4 regions of the Kitasatospora sp. NPDC008115 genome follow, and region 1 is predicted to be linked to each of the others. Evidence: riboswitches for the same ligand, from Rfam matches in the RefSeq annotation. Region 1 holds a riboswitch; each other region holds the start of a gene.
The links. A riboswitch is a leader RNA that binds a small molecule or an ion and turns the genes downstream of it on or off. The one in region 1 is predicted to bind cobalamin.
Positions count from the first base shown of each region.

Region 2: it holds a riboswitch for cobalamin, as region 1 does, so the genes downstream of both, metE (5-methyltetrahydropteroyltriglutamate--homocysteine S-methyltransferase) here and ACFZBX_RS16570 (HoxN/HupN/NixA family nickel/cobalt transporter) in region 1, are expected to answer to the same signal.
Region 3: it holds a riboswitch for cobalamin, as region 1 does, so the genes downstream of both, ACFZBX_RS29540 (cobalamin biosynthesis protein) here and ACFZBX_RS16570 (HoxN/HupN/NixA family nickel/cobalt transporter) in region 1, are expected to answer to the same signal.
Region 4: it holds a riboswitch for cobalamin, as region 1 does, so the genes downstream of both, ACFZBX_RS20030 ((2Fe-2S) ferredoxin domain-containing protein) here and ACFZBX_RS16570 (HoxN/HupN/NixA family nickel/cobalt transporter) in region 1, are expected to answer to the same signal.

Region 1 covers NZ_JBIBHU010000011.1:188,776-193,460, reverse strand. Annotated here, with positions in the region: gene ACFZBX_RS16575 (M24 family metallopeptidase) at 1-1,102, opposite strand, end outside; gene ACFZBX_RS16570 (HoxN/HupN/NixA family nickel/cobalt transporter) at 1,183-2,304, opposite strand; cobalamin riboswitch at 2,334-2,527, opposite strand; gene ACFZBX_RS16565 (ArsR/SmtB family transcription factor) at 2,610-2,984, shown strand; gene ACFZBX_RS16560 (hypothetical protein) at 3,037-4,685, shown strand, end outside.
Region 2 covers NZ_JBIBHU010000015.1:83,966-88,650, reverse strand. Annotated here, with positions in the region: gene ACFZBX_RS20185 (ArsR/SmtB family transcription factor) at 1-41, opposite strand, end outside; gene ACFZBX_RS20180 (FAD-dependent oxidoreductase) at 165-1,541, shown strand; gene ACFZBX_RS20175 (nitroreductase family deazaflavin-dependent oxidoreductase) at 1,644-2,102, shown strand; cobalamin riboswitch at 2,290-2,457, shown strand; gene metE (5-methyltetrahydropteroyltriglutamate--homocysteine S-methyltransferase) at 2,627-4,685, shown strand, end outside.
Region 3 covers NZ_JBIBHU010000028.1:49,488-54,172, reverse strand. Annotated here, with positions in the region: gene ACFZBX_RS29550 (hypothetical protein) at 1-1,039, opposite strand, end outside; gene ACFZBX_RS29545 (alpha/beta hydrolase family protein) at 1,419-2,534, opposite strand; cobalamin riboswitch at 2,702-2,914, shown strand; gene ACFZBX_RS29540 (cobalamin biosynthesis protein) at 2,948-3,934, shown strand; gene ACFZBX_RS29535 (cobyric acid synthase) at 3,931-4,685, shown strand, end outside.
Region 4 covers NZ_JBIBHU010000015.1:50,324-55,008, reverse strand. Annotated here, with positions in the region: gene ACFZBX_RS20040 (hypothetical protein) at 1-862, opposite strand, end outside; cobalamin riboswitch at 1,087-1,244, opposite strand; gene ACFZBX_RS20035 (ferric reductase-like transmembrane domain-containing protein) at 1,528-2,514, shown strand; cobalamin riboswitch at 2,628-2,756, shown strand; gene ACFZBX_RS20030 ((2Fe-2S) ferredoxin domain-containing protein) at 2,887-3,288, shown strand; gene ACFZBX_RS20025 (excalibur calcium-binding domain-containing protein) at 3,539-4,231, shown strand; gene ACFZBX_RS20020 (hypothetical protein) at 4,315-4,602, opposite strand; gene ACFZBX_RS20015 (universal stress protein) at 4,641-4,685, opposite strand, start outside.

The DNA of each region.
Region 1 (4,685 bases):
GGGCGAGGAGCTCCTTGGTGGTGATGGTGAGCAGCTCGGGCCCGCCCTCATCCAGGGGGCGCACGACGAGCGTGTCCTCGATCCGGACCCCGCCCCGCCCCGGGAGGTGGACCCCCGGGCCGACGGTGACCGGTACGCGGCTGTCCAGTTTACCCATGTCCGTGGGACCGAGGCGCGGGGCCTCCCGGATCTCCAGCCCGATGCCGTGGCCGACCGGGTGCGGCGAGCTCTCGGTGTGACCGGCGGCCCGGAGGATGTCCCGCGCGGCCTGGTCGGGCACGCACTGTTCGACCCCCGGCCCGAGCGCCTCCCGCCCGGCCCGCTGGGCGCGGAAGACCAGCCGGTGCAGCTCCACCTGCCAGGGCGCGGGGGCCGCCCCGATCACGAAGGTCCGGGCGGTGGAGACCCCGTAGCCGCGGTAGCGCGCGCCGAGCACCACGGTCAGGAAGTCGCCCTCCTCCACCCGCCGGTCGGTGGGCTGGTGCGCCTGCTGGCCGGAGTGGCTGCCGGTGCCGACCGACACCGGGAAGGCCGCCCGGTCCGCGCCGTGGTCGATCATCCGGCGCTCCAGCTCCATCGCCAGGTGCCGTTCGGTGCGGCCGACCAGGATCGACTCCAGCAGTTCGCCGAGCGCCTGGTCGGCGATCTCGGCGGCGATCCGCAGGTCGGCGATCTCGTGCTCGTCCTTGACCACCCGCAGCCGCTCGACCGCCTGGCCGACGTCCGCCAGCCGCACCCCCTCGGCCAGCCCGGCCACCGCCCGGTGCCGGGTGACCGTCAGGTCGTGCTCCTCCACCGCGAGCCCGGCCGCCCCCAGCCGCGCCACGGCGGAGGCGGCGGCCAGCGCGGTGTCCGTCCCGGCCGCCACCGGCAGCCGGGTGACGTCGGGGGCGATCAGGTGCTCCCCGGTGTCGTCCGGCGGCAGGTCGTCCGGCAGCGCCAGCACTGCCCGGTCCCGGGTCAGCAGCAGCGTCGCCCCGCACGGCGGACACCCGGTGAGGTACCGCACGTTCGCCGCCCGGGTGATCAGCGCCGCGTCGGCCCCGGACGCACCGCAGTGCTCCCGCAACCGCTCCCGGCGGCCCGCGTACGCATCAGCCATGCGTCGAGCCTACGAACCCGCCCCCCGATCCGCCCGCCGAACGCCCCCACCCGGGCCGCCGCACCGGCCCGGGTCGGCCGCTACCGGGCGCCGCCGGTGGGCCCGGGGGTCCACTTCTTCTCCACGCCGGCCAGGCGCCAGTAGGCGATGGCGGCGGCCCAGACGACCACGAAGAGGCCGACGATCGCGTAGCCGACGTTGTCCAGGGAGATCTCGGCGATCCAGCCGGTCACCGGGTCGGTGAGGTCGAGCTTCTCATGGAGGACGCCGACCAGTTCGATGGTGCCGATGATGAAGGCGACCGCGATGGACAGGCCGGTGATGGTCAGGTTGTAGTACACCTTGCGGACCGGGTTGGAGAACGCCCACTGGTAGGCGAAGTTCATGAAGGTGCCGTCCAGGGTGTCGAACAGGCTCATGCCGGCCGCGAACAGCAGCGGCAGGCAGACGATCGCGTACCAGGGCAGGCCGGAGGCGGCGCCGGAGCCCGCCATCACCATCAGGGTGACCTCGGTCGCGGTGTCGAAGCCCAGGCCCAGCACCATGCCGACCGGGAACATCTGGCCGGGCCGGGTGATCGAGCGGGTGACCCGGTTCAGGACGCGGGCCAGCAGGCCGCGGGAGTTCAGGTGCTCCTCCAGTTCGGCCTCGTCGAACCGGCCGGCCCGCATCGAGCGGAACACCCGGAGGATGCCGAACAGCGCGGCCAGGTTGAGCGCGCCGATCAGGTAGAGGAAGACACCGGAGGCCGAGGTGCCGACCACGCCCAGCCACTGGTGGGTGGTGGACTCGTCGTCCATCAGGGTGTTGGCCAACTGGGCGCCGCCCGCCACCAGGGCGGCCATCAGCACCACCATCGAGGAGTGGCCGAGGGCGAACCAGAAGCCCACCGAGACGGGGCGCTTGCCGTCCGCCATCAGCTTGCGCGTGGTGTTGTCGATCACCGCGATGTGGTCGGCGTCGAAGGCGTGCCGCATGCCGAGGGTGTAGGCGGTGATGCCCAGGCCCACCCCGAAGACCTGGGTGCCCACCGCGTACTCCTCCGGCGCGACCAGGAAGATCAGCGTGCCGAACGCCACCACGTGCATGGCGAGGATCACGGCCATCAGCCCGGCGGTGCGGACGGTGTCCTCACGGCGCCAGCGGAAGGCGGGCAGGGGGGCGGGCGGCGCCGCGGCGGCGGCGGTTTCGGGCAGGGTCATGCGGATCACGCTCCAGCACCTCGTGGAATGACTTCGTGAGATGCCGCGGCCGGTCTCCTGGCTGACGGGGCTCCCGTACCCGCCTTCCCAAGCGCGCGAGGCGCCCAGTGGCGTCGTGGGTACGGACACTCTCCCCCGATCACAGTGGCGAGGGCCGCTCCGGACTGGGACCCCTGAGGGTCCGTCACCGGTCTTCCCGAGCACCACGGCGGGGAACACCGTAGGGGCCCGGGGCGACCCATGCAAGGCTGCGCACCTACGCAGGTGTTCAGGATCACAACCTCCCGCCTGCCAGAATGGGGCGTATGCATCTCGTACCGGCCGACCGCGCGGGCCACCGCACCATCGACGGCCACCGGGTCTGCGAGGCCATCGCCGCGATCGGGGACACCTCCCACGTCCGCACCTGGGCCGACCGGTTCGCCCTACTCGCCGATCCCGGCAGGCTCGCCCTCCTGCTCGCCCTGCACCGCACCGGCCCGCTCGCCGTCACCGACCTCGCCGTCGCCACCGGCATGCGCGACCCCGCCGTCTCACAGGCCCTGCGCCTGCTCCGGACAGCCGGAGTGGTGGCCGGCGAGAAGGAGGGGCGCGTGGTGCGCTACCGGCTCGTGGACGCCACCCTGCGCCCCCTGCTCGACCAGTGCGCCGGTGACGCGCCCGCCGTGGCAGCCGGCTGACCCCCCGTCCGAACACCGCGCCCGCCCGGGACCCGTTCAGTACGATCATGGTGTGCTGAACCGCCGCCGGCTCCGGACCCGGCCCGACGACGACCGCTGGAACACCCGGCCCGTCCGGGCCCGCGTCCTCGCGGTGGCCCGCACCCTCACCTCCGCCACCCGGGTCCTGGACGTCCTCACCCTGCTGCGCGAGCAGGACGGCATAGGCATCGCCGTCACCATCAACCCCGGCTCCGCGTTCGCCGCCGGACTCGACGACTACCTCCGCGCCCAGCCCGGCCTCACCGTGCTGCCCTGGCGCGACGCCGTCCGCCGGCCGTTCGACCTCGCCGTCGCCTGCGCCGTCCACGCCTCGATGCACCGACTGCGCGCACCCCTGGTCGTCCTGCCGCACGGCGCCGGCTACAACCGCCTGGTCCCCGAGTCCACCGGCGACACGGTGACCGCCGCCGGCCTCTCCCGGCGCGAACTCACCCACCGCGGACGGGTCTTCCCCGCCGTCATCGGCCTCTCCCACCGCGAACAGTTCGAACGCCTGCGGGCCGCCTGCCCCGAGGCGCTGCCCCGCGCCCGCGAGGTCGGCGACCCCTGCTTCGACCGGATGCTCGCCGGCCTCGCCGCCCGCGACGGCTACCGGGCCGCCCTCGGCGCCGTCGACGGCCGCCGCCTCGTCGTGGTCAACTCCACCTGGAGCGAGCACTCGTTACTCGGCCGCCACCCCGGCCTGCCGCTGCGGCTGGTCGGACAACTGCCCGCCGACGAGTACACCGTCGCCGTCGTGCTGCACCCCAACGTCTGGGCCCGGCACGACCCGCGCGCCCTGCTCGCCGCCGCCGAACGCTCCGGCCTGCGGCTGGTCCCGCCGCACCAGGGCTGGCAGGCCGCCCTGATCGCCGCCGACTGCGTGATCGGCGACCACGGCTCGGTCACCTTCTACGGCGCCGCCCTCGAACGCCGCACCCTGCTGGTCGCCACCGGCGCCGCCGAACTCGACCCCCGCTCCCCCAGCTACGCCTTCGGCCAGGCCGCCCCGGCCCTCGACCCCGACGGCGACCTGCTCGCCCAGCTCGAACAGGCGATGGCCGGCCAGGACCCGGCCGCCCTGCGCCCGGTCACCGACCGCTCGCTCGGCCGGCGCGGCGAGTCCGCCCGGGTGCTGCGCGACCTCCTGCTCTCCTACCTGCCCGGCATCGAGGAACCGCCCGGCGACCCCCAGCCCCTGCCCTACCCCCGGCCCGTCCCGCTCGCCGCCGAACGGCCCACCGCCTACGACGTCGTCGCCACCGGGGAGGGCGCCGACGTCCACCTGCGCCGCTACCCCGTCGGCCCCGGCCACCACGCCCCGCGCGGGTTCCACGCGGTCGCCGCCGACGAGCCCCGCCTCGCCCTGCGGCACACCGCCGAGGTCCTGGCCCGCACCGAGACCGACGCCGAGCAGCCCGCCGAGCGCTGGCTCGCCGCCACCGCCGCCGAACTCCCCGGCCTCGCCGTCGCCGTGGCCGCCCTCGGCCCGGCCCGCCACCTGCTGCGGCTCCCCACCGGCCTGCTGCTGGAGGCGCACGCCGACCGCCCCTGGGGCGCCCCCGCGCCCCGCCTCGACCCGCTCCTGCTCGGCTCCGCCGTCGCCCACTGGCTGACCACCCCCGGCGCCCGGGCGGCCGACCTCACCCGGCACCCCCTCACCCTGCACACCGGCCCCCA
Region 2 (4,685 bases), on a different contig from region 1:
GCGACGTCGGGCTCAAGGACCGGCAACTCCAGATTCGACATCTGTCTATGTTGACACTTGTCGAATCCGAGTGGCAAGGTCGATACCGCCAATACATCGACGTTTGTCGAATCAGGCGGGTCGGAGAAGTCCGCACCCGCGCACCTCGTAGGGGAGAAGCCGCCATGAACCCCGGCACCGACCTGCCCGTCCTCGTCATCGGCGCGGGCCCGATCGGCCTGGCCGCCGCCGCCCACCTCACCGACCGCGGTCTCGACGCCCTGGTCCTCGAAGCCGGGCCCGCCGCCGCCACCTCGGTGCGCGAGTGGGGGCACGTGCGGCTCTTCTCCACCTGGGCCGAACTCGTCGACCCCGCCGCCGAGAAGCTCCTCGCCCCCACCGGCTGGACCCGCCCCGACCCCGCCGCCTACCCGGCCGGAGCCGACTGGGTCGGGCAGTACCTCCAGCCGCTGGCCGACGCGCTCGGCGACAAGGTCCGCTACGGCGCCCGCGTCACCGGCGTCGCCCGCGCGGGCCGCGACCGCGCCGTCGACTCCGGCCGCGAGGAGCAGCCGTTCACCGTCCACGTCCGGCACGCCGACGGCCGTGAGGAGCGGATCACCGCCGCCGCCGTCATCGACGCCTCCGGCACCTGGAACACCCCCGCCCCGGCCGGCTCCGACGGCCTGCCCGCCCTCGGCGAACACGCCCACGCCGACCGCGTCTCCTACCGCATCCCCGACCTCGGCGACCCCGCCGTCCGCGCCCGCTACGCCGGCAGGCGCACCGCCGTCGTCGGCTCCGGCGCCTCCGCCTTCACCGCCCTGGCCGCCCTCGCCGACCTCGCCGAGGCCGAACCCGGCACCCACGCCGTCTGGATCCTGCGCCGCGGCATCACCGGCTCCACCTTCGGCGGCGGCACCGCCGACCAGCTCCCCGCCCGCGGCGCCCTCGGCCTCGCCGCGAAGGCCGCGGTCGAGAACGGCCGCGCCACCGCGCTCACCGGCTTCCGCATCGCCGCCGTCGAACAGGAAGGAGGCAGGCTCACCCTCGTCTCCGAGGACGGCCACCGCGCCGAGGACCTCGACGAGGTCATCGTCCTCACCGGCCTGCGCCCGGACCTCACCTTCCTGTCCGAGCTGCGCCTCGGCCTCGACGAGCGCCTCCAGGCCCCCATCGCCCTGGCGCCGCTGATCGACCCCAATCAGCACTCCTGCGGCACCGTCTACCCGCACGGCGTCGCCGAGCTCTCCCACCCCGAGCAGGACGTCCACCTCGTCGGCATGAAGTCCTACGGCCGCGCGCCGACGTTCCTCGCCATGACCGGCTACGAGCAGGTCCGCTCCGTCGCCGCCCACCTCGCCGGCGACCACGACGCCGCCCGGCGCGTCGAACTCACCCTCCCCGAGACCGGCGTCTGCGGCGGTGCCGGGCTCTACGACCAGCCGGACACCCAGGACGCCGGCGGCTGCTGCGCCGCCCCCGCGGTCACGGCCGTCCCCGTGGTCATCGGCCTGACCGTCCCGGACCGGGAGGCCCCGGCCGCCGACGGCTGCTGCTGACCCGCGCGCCGGGGCCGGGGGCGGGAGTGGCGTCTCCCCTTCCCGCGAGGCCTGTGCTGGACTGGTCCGGCACAGTCCGTACGCGACAGCGGAGTGATGACGATGCCTCTTGAGGGCGAGTACGAGCCGAGTCCGGCGCAGTGGATCCGCGAACAGGTCGAGCTGTACGAGAGTTCGGGCGGCACCCGGGGCACCACGCTCCGGGACACCGGTCTGCCGGTCGTGATCGTCACGATGCGCGGCGCGAAGAGCGGAAGGATCCGCAAGATCCCGCTGATGCGGGTGGAGCACCAGGGGCGGTACGCGGCGGTGGCCTCGAAGGGCGGCTTCCCGAGCCACCCGGAGTGGTACTTCAACCTCAGGGCCGACCCGCGGGTGGACCTCCAGGACGGCCCCGAGCGGCAGGGCATGACGGCCCGTGAGCTCGCCGGGGAGGAGCGGGACCAGTGGTGGCGGCGCGCGGTCGCCGCGTATCCGCCGTACGCCGAGTACCAGGAGAAGGCCGGCCGCGTGATCCCGGTCTTCGTCCTCGAACCCGGGCACCCGGCCGGCCCGGCGTAGGTCCCCGGCCCACGGGCCGCCCCGCACGGCCGCTGCGGGGCGGCCTCGGTGTCTTCGCGCCGGGTCGGGCAGATCGGGCGATGTCTCAACATGCGGACAACTGGGCAATTCCCCGACCGGATACCGGGGGAATGGCCCTAGGCTGGCGGGTGCAGCTGGTTCACCCCGCCCGCCAGGCGGGGTGTCGTAAGAGGGAACCCGGTGACGCCTTGAATCGGCCAGTCCGGGACTGCCCCGCAGCGGTGAGCGGGAACGACCGCCGTCATACGCACTGGGCCCGGCCGGGTCTGGGAAGCGACGGCCAGTAGGTGTCCGCCCTTCAACAGGGCGGGTGCGCCCGCGAGTCCGAAGACCTGCCCGTTGCCCGTGCGCGACCGATCGCGCGCGGCTTTCCGGTGGCCTCGTGGGCGGGTCGGCGTGCATACCTGGCGGAGCCGTGCAGGCGTCCGTCCGGTTCGCCATCCCTTCGCGTCCTCGTCCCGTCACCGGGCACTTGAGGAGCAAGACTCGCGAAGGAGAGTCCCTTGACGACGAAGTCCGCCGCCGTGGCCACCGCGCACGGCTATCCCCGGCAGGGCCGGAACCGGGAACTCAAGAAGGCGGTCGAGGGCTACTGGAAGGGCGCGGTCACGGCGGAGGCGCTGCTGGCCACCGCCGCGGGCCTGCGCCGGGAGAACTGGGCGCGGCTCGCCGGTGCGGGCGTCCACGAGGTCCCCACCGGTGACTTCTCGCTCTACGACCACGTGCTCGACACCACCGTCGCCGTCGGCGCGATCCCGGCCCGCCACCGGGCCGCCGTCGAGGCCGACCCGCTGGACGGCTACTTCGCCATGGCGCGCGGCACCCAGGACGTCGAACCGCTGGAGATGACCAAGTGGTTCGACACCAACTACCACTACCTCGTCCCGGAGTTGGGCCCGGGCACCGCCTTCGCCGCGAACTCCGGCAAGGCCGTGGGCGAACTGGCCGAGGCGCTCGCCGCCGGTCACGACGCCCGGCCGGTGCTGGTCGGCCCGGTCACCTTCCTGCTGCTGGCCAAGCCCGCACCCGGCGTGGCCGGGGACTTCCGGCCGATCACGCTCCTGGACCGGCTGCTGCCCGTCTACGCCGAACTCCTCGCGGACCTGCACGCGGCCGGCGCCGAGTGGGCGCAACTGGACGAGCCCGCACTGGTCCAGGACCGCACCCCGGCCGAGCTGAACGCCGCCGCGCGCGCCTACCGCGACCTCGGCGCCCTCACCGACCGGCCCAAGCTGCTGGTCGCGAGCTACTTCGACCGCCTCGGCGAGGCGCTTCCGGTGCTGGCCAAGGCGCCTGTCGAGGGCCTGGCGCTGGACTTCACCGGACCGGCCGCCGCCAATCTCGACGACCTCGCGGCCGTCGGCGGGCTGCCCGGAAAGCGCCTGGTCGCGGGGGTCGTCGACGGCCGCAACATCTGGATCAACGACCTGGAGCGGTCGCTGGCGACCCTGGCCACCCTGCTCGGCCTGGCCGATCGGGTCGACGTGGCACCGTCCTGCTCGCTGCTGCACGTGCCCGTCGACGCCCGTGCCGAACGCGACATCGACCCGCAGATCCAGCGCTGGCTCGCCTTCGCCGAGCAGAAGGCCGAGGAGGTCGCCCTGCTCGCCCGCGGCCTGCGCGAGGGCACCGCGTCGATCGTCGCCGACCTGGCCGCGAACCGTGCGGACCTCGCCTCCCGGGCCAACTCGCCGATCACCCGCGACCCGGCGGTGCGCGCCCGCACCGCCGCCGTCACCGAGGCCGACACCCGCCGCCCCCAGGCCTACCCCGTGCGCGCCGAGGCGCAGCGCGCCCGGCTCGGCCTGCCGCTGCTGCCGACCACCACCATCGGGTCCTTCCCGCAGACCACCGAACTCCGGCTCGCCCGGGCCGATCTGAACGCGGGCCGGATCGGCGCCGACGCCTACCGCGAGCGGATGGAGGCGGAGGTGCGCGAGGTGATCGCGTACCAGGAGAAGGCCGGGCTCGACGTCCTGGTGCACGGCGAGCCCGAGCGCAACGACATGGTCCAGTACTTCGCCGAGCAGCTCACCGGCTACCTGGCCACCCGGCACGGCTGGGTCCAGTCCTACGGCACCCGGTACGTGCGGCCGCCCGTGCTGGCCGGCGACATCTCCCGCCCGCACCCGATGACCGTCGACTGGTTCCGGTACGCGCAGTCGTTGACGCACCGCCCGGTCAAGGGCATGCTCACCGGCCCGGTCACCATGCTCGCCTGGTCCTTCGTCCGCGACGACCAGCCGCTCGCCGACACCGCCCGCCAGGTGGCGCTCGCCCTGCGGGACGAGGTCGGCGACCTGGAGGCCGCCGGCGCCGCCGTCGTCCAGGTCGACGAGCCGGCCCTGCGCGAGACCCTGCCGCTGCGCGCCGCCGCCCGCCCCGGGTACCTGGCCTGGGCCACCGAGGCCTTCCGCCTCGCCACCTCCGGGGTGCGCGCCGACACCCAGGTGCACACCCACATGTGCTACGCCGAGTTCGGCGCCGTCATGACGGCCATCGACGACCTCGACGCGGACGTCATCTCCCTGGAGGCCGCCCGCTCCCGGATGGAGGTCGCCG
Region 3 (4,685 bases), on a different contig from region 1:
AGCGCTCGGCCAGCCAGAGCAGCGCGTAGGGGCGCAGCACCGCCTCGTCGACGACGGCCCGGACGGCCTGCTCGGCGGTCACGCCGGCCACCCGCAGCGCCTCGAAGGCCAGGCCGCGCACCAGCGCGTCCTCGCCCTGCGCGGCCTCCAGCAGCTCGGCCACCGCCCGGTCGGCCGGGCGGGCGGCCAGCCAGGCCCGGTACTCGGCGCGGGCCGGTCCGGGCGAGTAGTCGGCGCAGGCGCTGAGCAGCTCCAGGGCGCTCTGCTCGATGTGGCCGGCGGCGGTCTGCGCGACGGTGCAGATCTCCTCCAGCTTGGCCCGCACCGCCCAGTGCCCGAGCGGGGAGAGCTCGGCCGCGTTGTCCCGGCGGGCCAGCGCGCCGACGGCGGCCAGGCCGTCCAGCATCCAGTCCAGGACGGCGGCGACGTCGGCGGGCGCGGCCGGGGTGTCGATCTGCGGCTCGCGGCAGGTGCCGCGGACGGCGGAGACGGCGGAGGCCGCGTGCGGGACGGGCGAGAGGCCGAAGGCACCCTCGCCGCCGCCGACCCGGCGCTCGTCCAGGCCGCGCCTGAGCAGCTCCAGCAGCTCGACGTCGGCCACCGGGCCGTCCACCAGGTGGAGGAAGGAGAGCAGCTGCGGCGCCTGGTCGACGGCCTGCCCGGCGAGCACCGCGAAGACGCCGCGCAGGGCGGCGGGCGGCACCGGGGCGAGCAGCGTCCAGGCGTCGAACAGGGCCGACCAGCCGCGGACCACCGCCTCGTCGTCGTGCTCCCAGGCGTGCAGGCGCCAGCCGGGGCCGGCACCGCCGTCCCGGGCCTCGACCAGGCCGACCAGCAGGGCCTGGCCCCACGCCTTGGCGGCGGCGCCCACCGTCATGGCGAGGGCGCGGCCGGCGGCGCGGGCGTCGTCGGGGAGCAGCTCGCCGCGCTTGTCGACCTCGTCGAGATCGCCGGCCCAGCGGGCGATCCGGACGGCGTCGACCAGCATGCGGCGGGCCAGCGGGGCGAGTTCGGCGGGGGCCGGGAAGCCCTCCGGCACGGGGACCCGGCCACGGCCGGGTGCGGGGGCGGGGCCTCGTCGGCGGGGTACGCCCGGGGCCCCCGGCCTGGCGCCGGCGGGGCGGTGGGCCGTTCCGGGGAGACGGGTCACCGTCGCACCGGTACCGATCGTCGGCGGGAGCGGGGCATCACGGTCGCGCGGATTCCGAGACGTCACGTCGAGCAGTCTTCCCCTTGTACCGGCCATCTGTCACATCCGGTTGTCCGCGCGGGGCGGGCGGAGGGCGCGGGGGCTCGACAAGATCGGGCAACAGAGGCCAAACCGGCTGGCTTGATCTTTGTGGCGGGTCCATGCCAGGTGGAACCGGGTGTGCCGCGCGTTCCGGACGCGACGGGGGTGAGTGCCGGGCGGGAGGGGGTCAGCAGAACGGGGTGAGCCAGCGGCGCAGGGTCTCGGCGTAGCGGTCCGGGGCGGTGTTCCAGAGAGCCGCGTGGTCACCCCCGGGGAAGGCCTGGAGGTTGACGACGTCCGGGCGGCGGTGGGCGAGGCGCTCGGCGGCGGCGAACGGGGCCACCGGGTCGTCGGGGCCGTGCAGCACCAGGGTGGGCACCCGCAGGTCGGTGCCCTCGGCGAGGCGGGCGAAGTCGGCCAGATCCACGCCGGTGCGGCCCTGGGCGGCGAGCGCGCCGAGTTCGGCGGCCGCGCCCCGGAAGCCGGAGCGGGCCGCGCCCCGGCGGGCGGTGGCCGGCCAGTCCAGCACCGGCGAGTCCAGGACCAGGCTGCTGATCGAGGAGGCGAGGTCCGAGCGGGCGGCGGTGTGCAGGGCCATCGTGGCGCCGAGCGACCAGCCGTAGAGGACGACCCGGCCCGCGCCGGCCTCCAGGGCGGTGCGCACCGCCGCCTCGACGTCGCGCCACTCCGCCTCGCCGAAGTGGCCGAGGCCGTCCGGGGAGGCCGGGGCGCCCGCGTCGCCGCGGTAGGTGACGGCCAGGGCGGGCAGGCCGAGGCGCTGCAGCTCCGGCAGGACCGGCAGGGTCTGCGCCCGGTCGGCGTCGGGGCCGTGCACCAGGACCACCCAGGTGCCGCGCTTGCCGTCCAGGCGCCAGGCGGGCATCGCGCCCAGCTCGCCCTCGACGGCGGTGTCGGCGAACGGCAGGCCGAGCGCCCGGGCCGGGTCGCCGAGGTGGACGCGCGGGGTGAAGCGGACCTCGGTACCGGGGGTGAGGGTGCCGCGGTCGGCGCGCACCAGGCGCCGGGTGACGTCCTTCTCGTCGAGCTCCAGGACCTCCTCGACCACCGCGTGGCCGTCCTCGCCCCACTCGACGGCCCAGCGGCCCGGGCGCTCGCTCACCGCGGTGCGGGTGAAGGTGGCCCGACCGGCGCCGAGGCCGCGCACCAGCACCGGGCCGGTCCGGGCGCGGTCCCTCCCGGCCGGACGGACCATCCGCTCGGACGCCCTGCGGCCGATCACCAGGACGGCGGCCCCGGTGCCGACGGCGGCGGCCGCCACGGTGGCCGCGATTCCCCAACGCATACTCGCTCCCCGCTGCTCGGTGTCCGGCCCGGTGTCTGGACCCACCCCTCAGTCCACTCGCGCGGGCGGGGGGAAGCCAGCAGGACACGGCCGTCCGGGTAGTTCCGGGAGGAAAGTCACACAGGTCCGCCGGGGTGGCCCGGCGTGTGACCAACACCCTCCACGACCTCGGTTGACTCCCGGTTCGGGCCCGTGATGGGATCCTTCAGCCAATACGGAGGCATGCAGAGGAAGCCGGTGCGAGTCCGGCGCGGTCCCGCCACTGTCACCGGGGAGCACGACCGGAACACGCCACGGCGGGCCGTCAGAAGCCGCTGGAAGGCCCGGATCGCGCGTACGACCCGGAAGCCAGGAGACTCTCGCCCCCGGTTCGTCGATCCAGGGCGCGGACCCTGAGTGAGGACACGCACGCGATGCTGCGCCCTGCCGTGCGCCCGCTGGGCCGGGCCGCCGCCTTCGGCGCCGGCGCCGTCGCCGGCTACCTGGCCGACGCCCGGTTCGCCGACCCGCGCCGCGGCCACCCGGTGGCCGGCTTCGGCTCCGCCGCCGGCCGGCTGGAGCGCCTCCTGTGGCGCGACCACCGGGCCGCCGGCACCGCCTTCACCGCCCTGGCCGTGGGCACCGTCGCGGCCGGCGCGCTCGCCGCCGACCGGCTGCTGGCCCGCCGTCCGCTCGGCCGGGCCGCCCTCGCCGCCGCCGCGACCTGGACCGTGCTCGGCGGCACCTCGCTGACCCGGGAGGCCCGCACCATCGGCCGCTCGCTGACGGCGGGCGATCTGACGGCGGCCCGGGAGCGGCTGCCGCACCTGTGCGGGCGCGACCCGAGCGCACTGGACGAGCGGCAGCTGGCCCGCGCGGTCGTCGAGTCGGTGGCCGAGAACACCGCCGACGCCGTGGTCAACGCCCTGGTCTGGGGCGGCGTCGCCGGCACGCCCGGCCTGCTGGCGTTCCGCGCGGTGAACACCCTGGACGCGATGGTCGGTCACCGCTCCCCCCGCTACGCCCGGTTCGGCTGGGCCTCGGCGCGGCTGGACGACCTGGCGGGCTGGCCGGGCGCGCGGCTGACCGCGCTGCTGACGGTCGCCGCCGCCCCCGAACCGCGCACCGCCTGGCGGGTCTGGCGGCGCGACGGCTCGGCGCACCCCAGCCCGAACGCCGGTCAGGCCGAGTCGGCCTTCGCGGGCGCGGTGGGCGTGCGCCTGGGCGGGACGCTGCGGTATGGCGCGAGGGTGGAGCACCGTCCCGTGCTGGGCGGGGAGCTGCGGCCGGTCGGGGTGGACGACATCGAACGCGCCTGTGTGCTCTCCCGGCGGGTGAGCGCGCTGGCCCTGGGTACGACCGTCGCCGGGCACCTGCTGCTCCGGGCGGCGCTGATCAGGAATCGGAGGGGTGGGGCATGAGCAAGGCGCTGCTGGTCGCCGGGACGACCTCGGACGCCGGCAAGAGCGTGGTCACCGCGGGCATCTGCCGCTGGCTGGCCCGGCAGGGTGTCGCGGTCGCGCCGTTCAAGGCGCAGAACATGTCGCTGAACTCCTTCGTCACCGCCGACGGCGCCGAGATCGGCCGCGCGCAGGCGATGCAGGCACAGGCGGCCCGGGTGGAGCCGGAGGCGGCGATGAACCCGGTGCTGCTCAAGCCCGGAGCCGACGGTCGCAGCCAGGTGGTGCTGCTGGGCCGGCCGGTCGCCGAGGTCGGCGCGCTGGACTACCGCGAGCGCAAGCCGGTGCTGCTGGAGCGCGCCCTGGAGTGCCTGGCGGACCTGCGCCGGCGCTTCGACGTGGTGGTCTGCGAGGGCGCGGGATCGCCCGCCGAGATCAACCTGCGCGACCGCGACATCGCCAACATGGGCCTGGCCACCGCCGCCGGGCTGCCGGTCGTCGTGGTCGGCGACATCGACCGGGGCGGCGTCTTCGCGGCGATGTACGGGACGCTGGCGCTGCTGTCGGCGGAGGACCAGCGGCACGTGGCGGGCTGGTTCGTCAACAAGTTCCGCGGCGACGCGCGGCTGCTCGCCCCCGGCCTGGAGATGCTGCGCGAGCTGACCGGCCGTCCGGTGCTCGGCACCCTGCCGATGCTGCCGGACCTGTGGCTGGACGCCGAGGACTCGCTCGACCTGTCCACCGTCGTCGACCGGACCGCCGCGCGCGGCCC
Region 4 (4,685 bases), on a different contig from region 1:
CGAGCGAGTGGAAGAACGCGGACAGGTCCGACTTGAGCGCGGCGTCCGGGCGTTCGGGGAGCAGGTAGCCGATCAGGCAACCGGTGTGGGCGACGAAGATCCCGTCGGCGCCGAACTCCTCGCGGTGGGCGAGCAGCGCGTCGAACGTCCCTTTGGGGAGCACCAGTTGGGAGAGCGCGGCGCTGGCCGTGGCCGTCCGCGCGACGGCGGCCGGGTCGCCCGCGGCGAAGCCCGTCAGCAGGTCGGTCAGGCAGCGCCGGTACTCCTCGCCGTGCCGCCGGTAGTGCCCGAGCAGCAGGTCGGTGACGGCGGCGGTGTCCACCGTCCCGGGCTCGGTGATGTACGCGGTGTGGAAGCCGATGCCGGTGCCCAGCCGCCGCACCACCCGGTGCCGGCCGCTCAGGTGCAGGGCGAACTCGTCGAGGAAGACGCTGTCGGCCCGTTCGATCTCGCGCAGCACGGCGAGCACCACCCCGGTGTCGTACGGCAGCGCGAAGATCCGGAACAGACAGCGCAGCGTCGCCACGATGTCGGCGGTCGAACTCGCCATGCCCACCCCGATGGTGAGCTCGGAGTGCACGCACCAGCGGCCCGGCGGCAGGGTCAGCCCGAAGCGCTCCAGGAACAGCCGGGCGGCCGTCGCGGCCTTCGCCCCGAGCGGCAGCGGGTCCGGCGGGTCCGTCCCCGGGGTGAAGTGCACCCAGGAGTGGCGGTCGACGGGGAACGACACCACCGCGATGTCGGGGCGGGGACCGGCGTGCAGCGGTCCCTGGTAGAGCTCGCCCAGGGTGCCGTGGCAGACACCGGAGAGCGTGCCGCCCGGCGGTGGGGCGGGCCGGGCCCCTCCGGTGGGGGTCACCATCGCGCCGCCCGTGCCGCCGGTGGGCGGGCCGGTCGGCGCCCGGTGCGGGCGGGCGGAACTCGCGCGGTCACGGGCACGTCCTTCTCCTCGTTCCGAGCCCCGTGTCATGACCCGGAGGAGGAGGGCACGGCGTGTCGTCGCACGCCGCGCAGCCGTCCGTACCGCCGACCCAGTCCACGAGGTCACCGTGCACAGCCCGCACGTGGGGGTGCGGGCGCAGCGGCAGGTCTTCGGACTCGTGGGCCGGTGCGCCGAAGGACCGGCGCACACCTACCGGCCGTCGCTTCCCGGGCCGGGGCGGAGCCAGGCCCAGTGCTGATGACGGCTTTCGTTCCCACTCACCGCTGCGGGACAGTCCCGGTTTCCCACCGGGTTCCCTCTTGCGTCGCGCCGCCGAAGTCCGGTCGGTCGGGAGGCGCGAACCGGCTGCGGTCATGAGCATACGGGGGCTCGCGCTCCGGTGGCAGGGCGCGTGCGGGCGGTTGTCCGAATGCGGTCGGTCCGCGGGCCGGGGCGTCGGGGCGCTGCGACGGAAGGGCCGCCGGTCCACGTGCCACTCTGGCCGGATACGGGCTCGGCAAGCCGGAAGCCCTCCGCCACACTTGTTCGACCCATCGTCTGCTGTACACCGTCAAAAGGTGTCCCGCCGTTCCGGAAGGTCCACGATGCTGCCTGAGACGACGTCGGGGGACGACGCTCCGGACGCCCCGCCCGCCGCCGGGAGGCGGCCCGCCGAACGCGTCGCCCTGCGCGCCGACCTGCGGGCCGCGCTGCCCGACGCGGGCGCGGCGGTCGGCGTCACCGCGGCGGTGTTCGTGCTGCTGTACGTCCGGATGGACGCCGGAACCTCGGCGACGGTGGCGGTCATGCCGTTCATGGACGACTCGCGCACGTACTGGATGTACCTGCTGAGCCAGGCGTTCGGCTGGTCGGGACTGCTGTGGGCCTGGGGGACGGTGGTACTGGGGCTGCTGCTGTCCGGTCCGCGGCCCGCCCGGCTGCCGGTCGCCCGGCAGACCCTGGAGTGCTGGCACCGCACGACGAGCCTGACCACGACGGCCCTGATGTTCGCGCACGCGCTGCTGTTCGCGGCCGAACTCGTGCGCTACGAGGCCGAGTCGGCGTGGGGCGACCGGCTCTGGTCGGGGTTCGCCGACAGCTTCGTGCCCGGCTGGTACGACTCCGGTACCGGCCGGACCGCCATCCCGCTCGGGCAGGGCGCGCTCTACCTGGCCGTGCCGCTCGGCCTGCTGTTCTACGTGCGGCACCGGATCGGGCCGAACACCTGGCGCCGGCTGCACCGCTTCGTGGTCGTCGTCTACGTGCTGAGCGTCTGGCACACCCTGCTCTACGGGACCAACGTGTGGTTCGGCGAGTGGCCGCGCACGGTCCTGTGGCTGCTGCAGGTACCGCTCGCCGTCCTGCTGTTGGTCCGGCTGCTGCGGCCGGCCCGGCGGGCCGAGCGGTTGGGTGCGCCGGGGCGGGGCGGGGCCCGGTCGCTGCCGGCCTGGGTGGTGCGGGCGCTCGGACGGGTGGCGGTGGCGGCCGTCGTGGTCGCCCTGATCGCGGTGGCGGCGTCCGGCCACGACGGCGGGCGGGCCCGTCCGCCGGCTCCGCCGGCCTCGGTCGGTCAGGCCGGCGGCACCGGCTGACCCGCCGTCCGCGGGAGTACCGCCGGCCGCACGGGTGCCGCCGGCCGGTCCGGAGGTGGGCTGGGCGAGCGGCCGCTCCGATGGGATGATGATCGGCGACAGGGCGACGGCGGAACGAGGAAGCCGGTGGAAATCCGGCGCGGTCCCGCCACTGTGACCGGCGAGCGGATCCCGCACGGGCCACTGCCCCCGCAAGGGGCGGGAAGGCCGGGACGAGCAGCGACCCGGGAGCCAGGAGACTCACGGCGTCGCCTCCTCGTTGGAGCCCGGGGCGGATCTCCCCGGAGAGAGGGGTGGTTCGGCGTGCCCGACCTCATGGACCTCGGAAGGCCCGAAGCCGTCGGCGGAGCCCTCGCCGGTACGGGAGTCGGCATGGGAGCCGTCACGGGCGGTGAGGCGGCGGAACCGCCCGGCGCGGTGCCCTGCCGGGTGGTGGTCTGCCGGGACTGCTGCTGCGGCACGGTCAAGGTGGCCGGCGCGGACCACGCGGCGCAGACGGCGCGACTGCGCGAGGTCGCCCCGGTGGGGATCTCCGCCTGCCTGGACGTGTGCGAGCAGGCGAACGTGATCGTGGTCCGGCCGTCCGCCGGAGGCCGGGCGGCCGGCGGACGGCCGGTCTGGCTGGGCCTGGTCAACGACCCGGCCGCGACGGAGGCGGTTGCCGACTGGATCCGGGCGGGCGGGCCCGGGGTGGCCCCGCGCCCGCCGCTGCTGGATCGTCACGTCTTCCCCGCACCGGGCCGGCCGGCCGGCCGGGTTTCCGGCGCCGGGTGACGGGTGACGGGCCCGGCCCGGCGCCACTTCTGTGGCGAAGCCGTGGCACTGCGCCCCGAGGCGTCCGCCGGGCCCGCGCGGCCGGTTCGAACACATCGGCGACCGGGTCGCCGGAAGGGGTGAACGCCGCTGGGGACGGTCCATGGCAGTGGTCATCGGCGTCCGGTCCGGGCGGATACGATCATCGTTCTCCGGACCGCCCGGGCCTTGTGCGGCGGTCAGATCTTCCGACGACCCGAGGACCTTACGCGTGCACCCGAACCCGCAGCCGCCCACCCCACCGCAGCCGCGAACCACCGGCAACCGGCTGGTCCGGATCGCCCTGTTGATCCTGCTCCCGCCGGTCGCCGCCGTGCTGCTGTGGCGGTCGCGGCGGGTGCACGTCGCCCTCAAGGTGCTGCTCACCGTGTGGTGCGTGTTCATGTCCTTCTTCTGGCTCGGGGCGATCCTCGGCCCGGCCGAGAAGGACCCGGCGGCGCCGGTGGCCACCGTCACCACGCCCGCGCCCACCGACTCGCCCACTCCGACTCCGACTCCCACCGAGTCGGCCTCGGCCACCCCGACCGAGAGCCCGAGCGCCGTCCCCACGCCTGAGGCGGTCACCGCCGTCCCGACGCCGCCCCCCGTTCAGCCGCCCGTCCAGACCCCCGTTCCCGCTCCGGTCACGACTTCCGCCGCGCCCGCGCCCGTCCCGGCGCCGGACCGCACCACCCCGCCCGTGCCGACGGCGCCTCAGGTCCGGCCTGCCGAACCCCCGGTGGCGACCGTCCCCGCGCCGCCGCGGACCACCCCCGCCGCCGAGCCGACCCCCGAACGCCCGGCGGCCTCCTACCGGAACTGTGACGAGGCGAAGGCCGCCGGCGCCGCCCCGCTCCACCGCGGCGACCCCGGCTACCGCTCGGCGCTCGACCGCGACGGCGACGGAATCGCCTGCGAGAAGTAGCCGCTGTCGGGCCGTCCGCCGACGGCGGACGGCCCGAACATCAAGCCTGACGGTCAGTCGGAGACCTTCCCTTGCGGACCCGTTCAGTACACGGCGGGCCGGACGGGCCGGTCGGTGGGCCGGTGGGCACTCAGGAGCTGCGCGCCCCCGCGGGTGAGCAGTCCGACGTCGGTGCCCACCGCGATGAACCGGCAGCCCGCCGCCCTGGCGATCTCCGCGAGCCGCTCACTGCCGGCCAGGGTCCCCACCGGCTTGCCCGCGTGGTGCGCGCGCTCGACCACGTGCCGGAAGGCCGCGAGCACCTCGTCGTGCGCCGGCTCGCCGAGGCGGCCGGTCCCGGCGAACCCGCTGGTGCCGCCGCTCCCGTCCACGCTCCCGGCGTGCAGGGCCGGGGCCTGCCCGGCGGCGCTCAGGCGTGCGGGACGACGGCGACCGGGCAGCCGATGTGGTGGAC